Linked DNA regions of Allochromatium vinosum DSM 180. The protein of the gene in region 1 interacts with the protein of each later gene in a pairwise test. Links are inferred from orthologs where the notes say so. Each region holds a gene or a part of one and is shown in the gene's direction. Other genes may lie near its edges.

Region 1 (7,255 bases):
ATCTCAGGGGCGAGCTGGCGCTCGAAGTCGCGTTGCTGCTCCTCCATGTAGGAACCGACCATGGTGCCCAGCAGGGCACCGCCCACGGCACCGATCAGCGCCCCCTTGCCTGCGTCACCGCTCAGCGAGCCGATGATGGCGCCGGTCGCCGCGCCCGCCGTGGTACCGATGGCCGCGCCACGTCCGGTCTCGGTCAGGCCCGAACCATCGGCGGCACAGCCGGAGATGAGCGCGGCGGTCACGCCGGAGAGAACCAGTGTTCTGGCGTTCAGTCGAGTCATGCGGTTGCTCCTCTTGATTAAAGTTCGACCAGATCGGCGATGGATTTGTAGAAGAATTCCAGCCAGTCGTCGCGGTTGGCGAAGTCCATGATCGCGGGGCGCTGTCCGAGCGTGTCGCGCACGCAGGCGAAGACCGCCGAACCGTCGCGCTTGAGCATCACCTCGAAGGTGAGCGATCCATTGGGTACGGCCAGCTTCAGCCCCTGCGGGGCCGATTCGGGACCGATCCAGGTGATCAGCAGTCCGGCCACCCGATCGTCACGACGATCATAGTCGTCGGGCCAGATACGGCTGAGCACCGAGATGCGCACGAACTCGCCCTCGACGTCCCGGAAGGCGCGAACCAGGGGGGCGGCCAGCTCCGAGCAGGAGGCATGGAGTTCGCGCCGCCGGATGAAGTTGTCCTCGGCGCTCAGGGTGCTGTCCTGAGCGATCTGGCGCAGTTTTTGGAGCGTTGGATTCATACCCTGATTTCAGCAGCTTCAGCGAATGACGGTCGTATCCAGTTCGAACATGGGCTTGCTCTCGGGGCCGACGTCGTGGAGGGCCGGATTGAGATAGCGCACATCCAGCGTCGGCTTGACCTTGAGTGACAAGAGTGATGGGTCGAGATATTTTTTCAACAGACGCCGGGCCTGTCCGGTGTTGCGCACCCCGCGCAGTGTCTGCACCTGGGCGAGCGCGGCCTGAGTGGGCGCCGTCCCGCCATGGCGCCGATAGTGACGGATGACGGCCTCGGTATAGTTGAGCGTCTCCAGATAGGTGACGCGGCTGTTGGTGCGATCGACAACGCCCTCGCCGGCATTGTAGGCCATGATGACGCGCCCGTAGTCGTCGCTGTACTTGCGCAGCAGACGCTTGAGATGGCGCGTGCCGGTATTGAGATTGATCCGGGGATCGAACAGCGCCTCCACCGAGGTGACGCCATAGTCGGCGGCGGTCGGCGGCATGAGCTGCATCAGGCCCACGGCCCCGACCGGCGAGACGGCATGGGCATCGTAGTTCGACTCGGCGGCCACCACGGCACGCACCAGCGCCTCCTCGACGCCATGACGGCGTGCCACCTCCGGGATCATGGCCTGGACCTCGGCACGGCTCGGGCGCGGCCGGTTCGGCGGCGTCGGCCGGGCCGGACGCACGGGTTCGACCGCGCCTGGAGCCGCCGAATCGGCGCTGGCCTCGGTCACAGCTTCAGTCTCGGCGAAAACGGACAGCGGAACCAGAAGCACGAGCAGTGCGAACGAACAGCGGGCAATCGATTTTTGCTTCATCAGTTGCACGAGAAACCCGGCCCTCAGGGCGTGTGGGAGATGGCAGTCGACAGGACGAGTCGAGCCGATGATGACGCATCAAACGACAGTCACGCATACAATGCAACCATGAATGCCGATAAACGCCATCAAATCTTCGCTCGTCTGCGCAACGCCAATCCGACCCCCAGAACCGAGCTGGTCTATCGCACCCCCTTCGAGCTGCTGATCGCCGTGATGCTCTCGGCCCAGGCCACCGACAGGAGCGTCAACCAGGCCACGGCCGGACTCTTCGCACACGCCGACACACCCGAGGCGATCTTGGCGCTCGGCGAGGACGGACTCAAGGCGCACATCCGCGCCATCGGTCTGTTCAACACCAAGGCGCGCCACATCCTCCAGACCTGCGCGCTCCTGATCGAGCGGCACGGCGGCGCGGTGCCACGCGATCGGGCGGCCCTGGAGTCATTGCCCGGTGTCGGACGCAAGACCGCCAACGTCATCCTCAACACCGCCTTCGGCGAGCCGACCATGGCGGTCGACACCCATATCTTCCGGGTCGCCAACCGCACCGGACTGGCGCCGGGCAAGACGCCGCTGGCGGTCGAACAGGGGCTTCTGGATCAGGTTCCGGGCGAATTCCTGCATGATGCCCATCACTGGCTGATCCTGCATGGACGCTATGTCTGCACCGCGCGCAAACCGCGCTGCCCGCAATGCCTCATCGCCGATCTGTGCGACTATCCGGACAAGACCCCATCCAACTGAGTCCCATCCAGCGCCCGAGACCATGTTCAGCACCGACCGACAGACACACCGTCAGATCTTTCTCGAAGCCTGGCGCAAGGCCAATGCCCAGGAGCCGCTGGAGCCGCTCGAATCCCAGCTCGTCGAACTCATGCGCCGTCACCCGGAATATCTACCCTTCCTGGAGGACGGCGAGCGCGCGCTCGACCAGGACTTTCCGCCCGAACTGGGCCAGACCAATCCCTTTCTGCATCTGGGGCTGCATCTGGCCATCCTCGAACAGCTCAGTATCGATCAGCCGCGCGGAATCCGTGACAGCTATCAGCGTCTGCTCGCCCGACTCGGCGATCCGCATCAGGTCGAGCACGCGATCATGGAGTGTCTGGCCGAGTCGATCTGGCGCGTCCAGCACCATCGCCTGCCCTTCGACGAAGTGGGCTATCTCGACTGCATCGCCCGTCTGGAACGCCAAGGCTAGACGGCCGGCACCCATCGCGTCCCGAGCGGGGCGTCCACACAGCCCGCCTCCCCTGTTACACTCAGGGGCGGGGGGAACGGTAGGTCGACCGGCTCTCGCCCGAGTCGAGCCGGACTCGATCCGAGTCACCCCGTTCGAGCCACGTCCCGGCCCGTTGCACGGCTGGGCCCAACGCACGAGGAAGATGACCCATGCCCACTTGGATCCTGGTCGCGGACAACAGCCGCGCACGCCTCTTCGCCGCGGAAAAGCCCGCTGACCCACTCATCGAGATCAGTACCCTGGCCTTTCCCGAGGGCCGGCTTCACGAAGGCGATCTGACCACTGACAAGGCCGGACGCGGTCAGGCACTTGGTGCCGGCGCCCACGGCGTCAATGGCGAGGAAGGACACAAGCAGGAGAACGCCGAGCGCTTCGCCAGTCTGATCCGCGACGACCTGGAGGCCGCGCGCAATCAGGGACGCTTCGGCAAGCTCTACATCATCGCCTCGCCCGCCCTGCTCGGACTGCTGCGCAAGCAGCTCTCGGCGCCACTGCGCCAGCTCGTCGCGGGCGAACTCGACAAGAACCTGACCACCCAGACACCCGAGGCGATCCGCCGGCATCTGCCGGATTTCCTCTAAATCACCCGCCCCGTAGCCACGCGGGCAACTGAGGTGCCCGCGTGGCACGCCCGATTGAATCCAGAGAGAAGACGAACGCATGGCCAAGCGCGAATTCGACACCATCGTGATCGGCACCGGACCCGGCGGCGAGGGCGCCGCCATGAAGCTGGCCAAGGCCGGTCAGCGCGTGGCCGTCGTCGAGGCGCACCAGGCCGTCGGCGGCGGCTGCACCCACTGGGGCACCATCCCCAGCAAGGCGCTGCGCCACTCGATCCAGATGCTCGCCGACTACAGGCGCAACCCGCTGTTCCAGCACACCCAGCACCAGATCGAGGCCGAGTTTCCGGACCTGCTGCGCGCGGCCGACGGCGTCATCGACGCCCAGGTCCGCACCCGCTATCGCTACTACAGACGCAACCGGGTCGAGGTGATCTTCGGCCGCGCCCGTTTCATCGATCCCAACCGCCTCTCGGTGGAGCGCCCCGGCGGCACCCGGCTCGAACTGCGCGCGGAACATTTCGTCGTCGCCACCGGCTCGCGCCCCTATCGCCCGCCCGAGGTCGATTTCGAGCATCCGCGCGTGCGCGACAGCGACACGGTCCTGGCGCTCAGTCACACGCCGCGCTCGATCACCATCTATGGCGCCGGTGTCATCGGCTGTGAATACGCGTCCATCTTTGCCGCGCTCGACGTGAAGGTGAATCTGGTCAACACCCGCGACCGGCTGCTGTCCTATCTCGACGACGAGATCACCGACGCCCTGAGCTATCACCTGCGCCAGCAGGGTGTCATCATCCGCCACGACGAGACCCACGCGCGGATCGAGACCAGCGACAGCGGGGTGGTCCTGCACTGCACATCGGGCAAGAAGTTCAAGACCGACATCCTGCTCTGGGCCAACGGGCGCACCGGCAATACCCAGGACATGGGGCTGGAGGAGATCGGTCTGACACCCAACGCGCGCGGTCAGCTCGACGTCAACGCCAGCTACCAGACCGCCCTGCCCCACATCTATGCCGTCGGCGACGTCGCCGGACCACCGGCGCTGGCCAGCGCCAGCTATGACCAGGGGCGCTTCGTCGGCGCCCATATCGCCGATGGCCACTGCGACTGGTCGTTGATCGAGGAATTCCCCACCGGCATCTACACCGTGCCCGAGATCAGTTCGGTCGGACGCACCGAGCGCGAGCTGACCGCCGCCCAGATCCCCTACGAGGTCGCCCAGGCCGACTTCAAGAGCATCGCCCGCGCCCAGATCACCGGACACACGGTCGGCATGCTCAAGCTGCTGTTCCATCGCGAGACCCTGGAGATCCTCGGCATCCACTGCTTCGGTGAGCAGGCCGCCGAGATCGTGCACATCGGCCAGGCCATCATGTCTCAGCCCGGCGCCGCCAACAGCCTTCGCTACTTCACCGAGACGACCTTCAACTATCCGACCATGGCTGAAGCTTATCGGGTCGCGGCGCTCAACGGACTCAACCGACTGTTCTGAATCGAGCGGTCGTTGCGAAGTCGCGGCCACGGCCGTCGGTCCATCCCGGACCTCGCAACAGACCGCGAGTCATGAATCCTGATAACGCGCCCGGATCTCACGCAGCTCCGGTAGCGCCGACAGGAAGCTCTCGACCACGGCCGGATCGAACTGGTGGCCCGCCAGCCGCTCGATCTCGGCGATCGCTTCGTGTTCCGGCCAGGCCTTCTTGTAGGGGCGTTCGGCGAGGAGTGCGTCGAAGACGTCCGCCACGGCCACGATCCGCGCCTCCAGAGAGATCGACTCCCCCGACAGCCCTTGCGGATAACCGCCGCCGTCCCAGCGCTCATGGTGCGACAGGGCGATGTCGGCGGCCATCCGCAGCAGCGGCGACGAATGACCCGAGAGCATCTGCGCGCCGATCGTGGTGTGACGGCGCATGATGTGCCATTCATCGGAGTCCAGCTTGTCCTTTTTCAGCAGCACCCGGTCCGGGATACCGATCTTGCCGATGTCATGCATGGGTGCGGCGTTCATGAGCAGTTCGGCCTGCTCCGGGGACAGGCCGTGGCGCAGGGCGATGGCCTGCGCGAAGAGGCTCATGCGCACGATGTGCAGGCCGGTCTCGTTGTCGCGATACTCGGCGGCGAGTCCGAGCCGGCGGATGATCTCGAGCCGCGTCTCGTCCAACTCTCGGGTGCGCTCGCGCACCTTGGACTCCAGTTCGGCGTTCTGCTGACGGACGCGCTTGTTGAGTAGCCGAACCTGCAGGATGTTGCGGACACGGCTGGCGACCTCGGCCCGATCGAAGGGTTTGAGCAGGAAATCGGTCGCGCCTAATTCCAGGGCGCGGAGCTTGATCCTTGGATCGTGCTCGGCCGTCAGCATCAGCACCGGGAGATAATCGTCACCGGCTTCCACAGTGGACTGGATGGCTTCCATGATCTGAAAGCCATCCATGTACGGCATGCGCAAATCGAGGAGCACGATGTCCGTGTCCCGCTCACCGAGCAGATCCCTGACCCGGCGCGGATCGTCGGTGCCGCGGATGCGACTGTAACCGCTCGCCTTGAGCAGGCGCTCCAGCAACAGGATGTTGGGACGCTCGTCGTCGACGATGAGGATCTCGGCGTCGAAGAGATTTTGATCGAGATTCATGATGTGCTGAGTCCTCTCCAGTTCGGGAGCTGGTCCAGACAGCCGATGGCGCACAGATAGTCTTTGTCGAGACAGCCCTGGCTGGCACTGCGTCGTGTAGATCAGAATCCTCGACTTGGCGAATTCCATGGTCGCGGCCGGATCACCGACGATTCGCTAGGGATTATTGGCGGTGAAGAAGTCCTCGAAACAGGTGAACACGGTCGGATAATACTTCTGGACCATGCGGCTGTAGGTTCCATCCCGACGGGTCTGCTCCAGATAGTCGTTGAACGCCTCCCGAAGCTTGGGCGAGTCTTTGCGAAACCCGGCTCCCATCCGCTGTCCAGGTCGTGGGGATGAATTCGTAGCGCGGCCCCAGATGCTCGGCAAAGCCCTTGACCAGTTCGACATCCAGGCCGTCACCGAGCCCGGTGACGAAGTTCACACCGGAATCAGACGTCGCGGACATCGGTTTACTCGCGCGGCCGTGGCAGGAACACCCTAAATTCACTGCCCTCGCCCGGCGTGCTGCTGACCTCGATACGTCCACCATGGGTGCGGATGATGTCACGACTGATCGAGAGTCCCAGCCCCGTGCCCTGGCCGGCCGGCTTGGTGGTGAAAAAGGGGTTGAACACCTGTTCGAAATGCTCCGCCAGTATTCCCGCCCCATTGTCTGCAACACTCAGACACACCTCATCGCCGACACATCGGGTGCTGATGTGGATCTCGCCGAAGGTGCTGATCGACTGGGCGGCATTGAGGAGCAGATTCAGGATGACCTGATTGATCTCGCCGGGCTGGCCGTCGAGCCACGGAATCTCTTCGAGCGACTGAAAGACATTCGCCCGATACTTCAGCTCGTTCACCGCCACCTTGAGGGTGTCGCGCACACACTGATTGAGGTCGAACGGCTCGGCCTCGGGTCCGTCGACCCGGGCGAAGCTGCGCAGACTGGCCACGATCTCCCCAAGGCGCTGCACACCGTCGCGCGTGTCCGTGATCAAGGGCACGATGTCGTCGAGGATCGGTCTGAGATCCTCCCCGGCGAGCGCCTGCTCCAGATGCTCGCCAAGCGCGCCGTCCCCGCCCTTGTCCGCCGGGAGCATGTCCGCGACCACTTGCAGCACCGGCAGCAGCACCTGGAGATATTCCTCCAGCATCACCAGGTTGTTTTTGACGAAACCGATGGGATTGTTCAGCTCGTGCGCCACGCCGGCCGTCAGCGTCCCGAGCGCGGCCATCTTGCTCGAATGGAGGAGTTGCGTGCGTGTCTCGTC
Region 2 (5,485 bases), 1.9 Mb from region 1 along the record:
CGGTCTGGCCGAAGCGCTGACGCTGGGCGAGGCGCTGGGCCTCCTGCCACCCGAGATCCTCATCCTGGGCATCCAGCCGGCGGCGATCGACTGGTCGCCCGGACTGAGTCCGGAAGTCGCCCGAGTCATCCCCGAGGTGTGCGAGGCGGTTCTGAGGCTACTGCGTCCAACGGGCTGAGTCGCGGCCGATTCGGTGGGCCGTGGATGCCGGTCATGCCACTCGTGCATTGCGCAATCGAATCCTGAGTATTTAATAAATTGTCGATCCAGGTATACTCGCGACCTTGTCCAACCGACATCGTCTCTAACGTCTCCCTGGAAGCGACATGACCCATAAGCCCGATATCGATCCGCAAGAGACTCAGGAATGGCTCGACTCGCTCGAGGCCGTACTGGAGAACGAGGGCGTCGAGCGCGCTCATTTCCTGCTCGAACGCCTGATCGACAAGGCCCGGCGCTCGGGCGCCTATCTGCCCTACAGCGCCAACACCGCCTATCTGAACACCATCCCGGTCCAGGCCGAGCAGCCCTTTCCGGGCGATCTGGCGCTGGAGCGGCGCATCCGCTCGCTGGTGCGCTGGAATGCCATGGCGATGGTGGTCCAGGCCAATCGGCTCTCGACCGAGCTGGGCGGACACATCTCCAGCTTCGCCTCCTCGGCGACCCTGATCGATGTCGCCTACAACCACTTCCTGCACGCGCGTACCAAGGATCATGGCGGGGATCTGGTGTTCTTCCAGGGTCACAGCGCGCCCGGTATCTATGCCCGCGCCTTTCTCGAAGGCCGGATCAGCGAGGAACAGCTCCATCATTTCCGCCAGGAGGTCGATGGCCATGGCCTGTCGTCCTATCCGCATCCCTGGCTGATGCCCGGTTTCTGGCAGTTCCCCACGGTCTCGATGGGACTCGGACCGCTGATGGCCATCTACCAGGCGCGCTTCATGCACTATCTGCGCGATTGCGGACTGGTGAATACCAGCGGGCGCAAGGTCTGGGCCTTCCTCGGCGACGGCGAGATGGACGAGCCGGAATCCCTGGGCGCGATCTCGCTGGCGGCGCGTGAGCGGCTCGACAACCTCGTCTTCGTGGTCAACTGTAACCTGCAACGGCTCGACGGGCCGGTGCGCGGCAACGGCAAGATCATCCAGGAGCTGGAAGCCGTGTTCCGGGGCGCGGGCTGGAACGTCATCAAGGTGGTCTGGGGGCGTTACTGGGATCCGCTGTTCGCGCGCGACAAGCTCGGCCTGATGCTCAAGCGCATGGAGGAATGTCTCGACGGCGACTATCAGGCGTACAAGGCCAAGGGCGGCGCCTACACCCGCGAGCACTTCTTCGGCAAGTACGATGAACTCAAGGCGATGGTCGCCAACATGTCGGACGAGGACATCTGGCGGCTCAATCGCGGCGGCCATGATCCGATCAAGGTCTTCAATGCCTATGCCGCCGCCATGAACTGCACCGGCAAGCCGACCGTAATCCTGGCCAAGACGGTCAAGGGCTATGGCATGGGTGTGGCCGGCGAGGGCATGAACATCACCCACTCGCAGAAGAAGATGGGCGAGACGGCGCTGCGGGCCTTCCGCGACCGCTTCAACATCCCGATCTCGGACGATCAGATCGACGCCACGCCCTTCTACAAGCCGGCGCCGGACAGCGCCGAGAGTCAGTATCTGCACGCACGGCGCGAACGGCTCGGCGGTTTCCTGCCGGCGCGGCGCGACGAGGCCCCGGCGCTTCAGGTACCGGCGCTCGATGTCTTCAAGTCGTTGCTGGAGGGTAGCGGCGACAAGGAGATGTCGACCACCATGGCCTTCGTGCGTCTGCTCACGCTCCTGGTGCGCGACAAGCAGATCGGCCAGTACGTGGTGCCCATCGTCCCGGACGAGGCGCGCACCTTCGGGATGGAGGGCATGTTCCGTCAGCTCGGGATCTATGCCTCGCAGGGCCAGCTCTATGAGCCGGTCGATTCCGATCAGGTGATGTACTACCGCGAGGACAAGAAGGGCCAGATCCTGCAAGAGGGCATCAACGAGGCCGGAGCCATGTCGTCCTGGATCGCGGCGGCCACGGCTTACGCCAATCATGGCCAGAGCATGATCCCCTTCTATATCTATTACTCGATGTTCGGCTTCCAGCGCATCGGCGATCTGGCCTGGGCGGCGGGCGACATGCGTGCGCGCGGCTTCCTGATCGGCGGCACGGCCGGGCGCACCACGCTGGCGGGCGAAGGCTTGCAGCATCAGGACGGCCACAGTCTGCTGCTGGCCTCGACCATTCCGAACTGTGTGGCCTACGACCCGGCCTATGCCTATGAGCTGGCGGTGATCGTCCAGGACGGTCTGCGGCGGATGTATGAGGACAAGGAGAACGTCTTCTACTACATCACCGCGATGAACGAGAACTACGTCCAGCCGCCGATGCCCGAGGGCTGTGCGGAGGGCATCCTCAAGGGGATGCATCCGGTCCGGCACGGCACCGACGGCGAGCCTCGGGTCCAGTTGCTCGGCTCGGGCAGCATCCTGCGCGAGGTGCTGGCGGCGGCCGAGTTGCTGGAGCAGGATTTCGGCATCGGTTCGACCGTCTGGAGCGTCACCAGCTTCAACGAACTGCGCCGCGAGGGCATCGAGATCGAGCGCTGGAACCGGCTCCATCCCGACCGGACCGCGCGCGTCACCTGGGTCGAATCCCAGCTCGGCGACACGCACGGTCCCATCGTCGCCGCGACCGACTACATGCGGCTCCAGGCCGATCAGATCCGGCCCTATGTGCCGCGCCGCTATGTGACGCTCGGCACCGACGGCTTCGGGCGCAGCGACATGCGCCGTCAGCTCAGAAAGTTCTTCGAGGTCGACCGTCATCAGGTCGCGCTCGCCGCACTCAAGGCGCTCGCCGACGAGGGCACGGTGCCAGTATCGATGGTGACGGACGCCATCGCCAAATACCGCATCGATCCGGACAAGCCCAACCCCGTGAACGTCTGAGCCGACTGGTCAACAGGTTTTAAGGAGTATTGCGCGTGTCAAGCCTCGAAGAAATCCTCTTGCCCGACATCGGCGATTTTTCCGGTGTCGAGATCATCGAGATCCTGGTCGCTCCCGGCGACCGGATCGAAGCCGAACAATCCATTCTGACCCTCGAAAGCGACAAGGCGACCATCGAGGTTCCGGCCCCCCTTGGCGGGCTGGTTCAGGAGGTTCTGGTCAAGACCGGCGATCGCGTCAGTCAGGGTGATCGGCTGATGCGGGTCGAGACCTCTGGGTCGAACCAAACCCGGAACGAGACGAGTCCGGTCGTAGGTGTGGCTTCAGCCGCATCGGCGGAGAGTGCGGCTGAAGCCGCACCTACGAACATGACCGGGGCTACCCCCGAACCCGAGTCGCGATCCGAACCGGCGGCCGAATCGGAACCACCGCGCCGCGCCCCCGGCGAGACCGAGCGCCGTCAGGCTCCGGTGCGCCCGCGCCCCGAGGACATGACCGCCATCGCCCGCGGCCGCAAGGCTCATGCGAGTCCTGCCGTGCGCCGCTTTGCGCGTGAGCTGGGCGTGGATCTGGCGCGGGTGAAAGGCTCCGGCCCCAAGGGTCGCATCGTCAAGGACGACGTCCAGGGCTATGTCAAGCAGACCCTGGCCCAGGGCGGCAGTGCGGCGATCGAGCCGGGCACGGCGGGCGTCTTCCAGCTCCCGAGCACGCCCGAGGTCGATTTCAGCCGCTTCGGCCCGACCGAGATCCGGGAACTGCCGCGCATCCGCAAGCTCAGCGGTCGGCATCTGCACCGCTGCTGGATCGGTATTCCGCATGTCACCCAGTTCGACGAAGCCGATATCACCGATCTGGAAGCCTTCCGCCAGACCCAGAAGGATGACTCGGCCAAGGCGGGCGTCAAGCTGACCCTCCTGCCCTTCCTGCTCAAGGCCGTGGCAACGGCACTGGCCCGGATGCCCGTGCTCAAGGCGTCCCTGACGCCGGATGGCGAGAGCCTGGTCCACAAGCACTACACCCATATCGGCGTCGCGGTCGACACGCCGAACGGTCTGGTCGTCCCGGTGGTGCGCGATGTCGACCGGAAGGGTCTGCACCAGCTCGCCACCGAACTGGCGGATCTCAGCGCCAAGGCGCGCGACGGCAAGCTGCTGCCGGGCGACATGCAGGGCGGCTGCTTCTCGATCTCCAGTCTCGGCGGCGTCGGCGGAACCGCCTTCACCCCCATCGTCAACGCGCCCGAGGTCGCCATCCTCGGCGTCTCGCGTGCCGAGATGAAGCCGGTGTGGAACGGGCGCGAGTTCGTGCCGCGCCGGATGCTGCCGCTGTCGCTGTCCTACGACCATCGCGTGGTCGACGGCGCCGACGGGGCACGCTTCACCAGCCTGCTGCGCGAACTGCTCGGTGACATCCGACGCTTGCTGATCTGATAGGATGGCGGGTCTTATCCCATAACGATTGTCAGCGCCTGTGGCGCCCGTGAGAGAAGCCCCACCATGAGCACCATCATCGAGGTCAAGGTTCCGGACATCGGAGATTTCAAGGACGTGCAGATCGTCGAGATCCTGGTCGTCCCCGGTGATCGGATCGAGCCGGAGACGTCACTGGTAACAGTCGAGAGCGACAAGGCCAGCATGGAGATTCCATCGCCCCGGGCCGGAGTCGTGAAGGCCGTGAACGTCAAGATCGGCGATCTGATCTCGCAGGGCGATCCGATCCTGACGCTCGACGTCGCCTCCGCGTCGGTTGACGAGAGCGACGACAGGGCGTCCGATGACGACGCCGAACTGGCCGCCGAGACCACAGCCGTCCAGGAGATCGTGACCGAGGTCGTGGTGCTCGGCGCCGGCCCCGGCGGATACACGGCCGCCTTCCGCGCCGCCGATCTGGGCAAGAAGGTCGTCCTGATCGAGCGCTATCCGACGCTCGGCGGCGTCTGTCTCAACGTCGGCTGCATCCCGTCGAAGGCACTGCTGCACACGGCCGCCATCATGGAAGAGGTCAAGACGCTCGGCGTCATGGGCGTGACCTACGGCGAGCCGGAGGTCGACCTGGCCAAGATGCGTGCCGGCAAGGACAAGGTGGTCGCCAAGCTCACCGGCGGGCTGACGGCGCTCGCCAAGCAGCGCAACGTCCAGGTCGTCCAGGGCGCCGGGCGCTTCGAGTCGCCCAACCGGATCGGCGTCGAGACCAAGGAAGGGCGTGTACGGGTGCGCTTCGATCAGGCCATCATCGCCTGCGGTTCCTCGCCGATGAAGATCCCCGGCTTCCCGCACGAGGATTCGCGCGTCATGGACTCGACCGACGCCCTGGCCCTGGCCGACGTGCCGGATCGGCTGCTGATCGTCGGCGGCGGCATCATCGGTCTGGAGATGGCGAGCGTCTACAGCGCCCTCGGTTCGCGTATCGACGTGGTCGAGCTGAAGAATCAGCTCATGCCCGGCTGCGACCCGGATCTGGTCAAGGCGGTCGAGAAGATCATCAAGAAGCGCTACGAGAACATC

Evidence for each region.
Region 2: the proteins of nth (region 1) and aceE interact in binary tests that used the Escherichia coli proteins (3 or more experiments, as listed by UniProt). The link is inferred for Allochromatium vinosum DSM 180 from one-to-one orthologs.

The regions. Positions count from the first base shown.
Region 1 is NC_013851.1:2,829,915-2,837,169, forward strand. The notes cover bases 753-3,479. They hold nth (endonuclease III), read left to right. Parts: upstream 753-1,660; coding sequence 1,661-2,299; downstream 2,300-3,479. Other genes in these bases: ALVIN_RS12505 (lytic transglycosylase domain-containing protein), read right to left, coding at 764-1,552; ALVIN_RS12515 (DUF1841 family protein), read left to right, coding at 2,322-2,756; ALVIN_RS12520 (host attachment protein), read left to right, coding at 2,948-3,379; sthA (Si-specific NAD(P)(+) transhydrogenase), read left to right, coding at 3,459-3,479. Also shown: ALVIN_RS12495 (OmpA family protein), read right to left, coding at 1-281; ALVIN_RS12500 (hypothetical protein), read right to left, coding at 299-745; more of sthA, read left to right, coding at 3,480-4,856; ALVIN_RS12530 (HD domain-containing phosphohydrolase), read right to left, coding at 4,926-5,993; ALVIN_RS17650 (transporter substrate-binding domain-containing protein), read right to left, coding at 6,150-6,311; ALVIN_RS12535 (sensor histidine kinase), read right to left, coding at 6,449-7,255. UniProt on the Escherichia coli protein: DNA repair enzyme that has both DNA N-glycosylase activity and AP-lyase activity. The DNA N-glycosylase activity releases various damaged pyrimidines from DNA by cleaving the N-glycosidic bond, leaving an AP (apurinic/apyrimidinic) site.
Region 2 is NC_013851.1:929,225-934,709, reverse strand. Bases 25-3,181 are described here. They hold aceE (pyruvate dehydrogenase (acetyl-transferring), homodimeric type), read left to right. Parts: upstream 25-326; coding sequence 327-2,981; downstream 2,982-3,181. Other genes in these bases: aceF (dihydrolipoyllysine-residue acetyltransferase), read left to right, coding at 3,017-3,181; ALVIN_RS04000 (hydrogenase maturation protease), read left to right, coding at 25-178. Outside these bases: more of ALVIN_RS04000, read left to right, coding at 1-24; more of aceF, read left to right, coding at 3,182-4,411; lpdA (dihydrolipoyl dehydrogenase), read left to right, coding at 4,478-5,485. UniProt on the Escherichia coli protein: Component of the pyruvate dehydrogenase (PDH) complex, that catalyzes the overall conversion of pyruvate to acetyl-CoA and CO(2).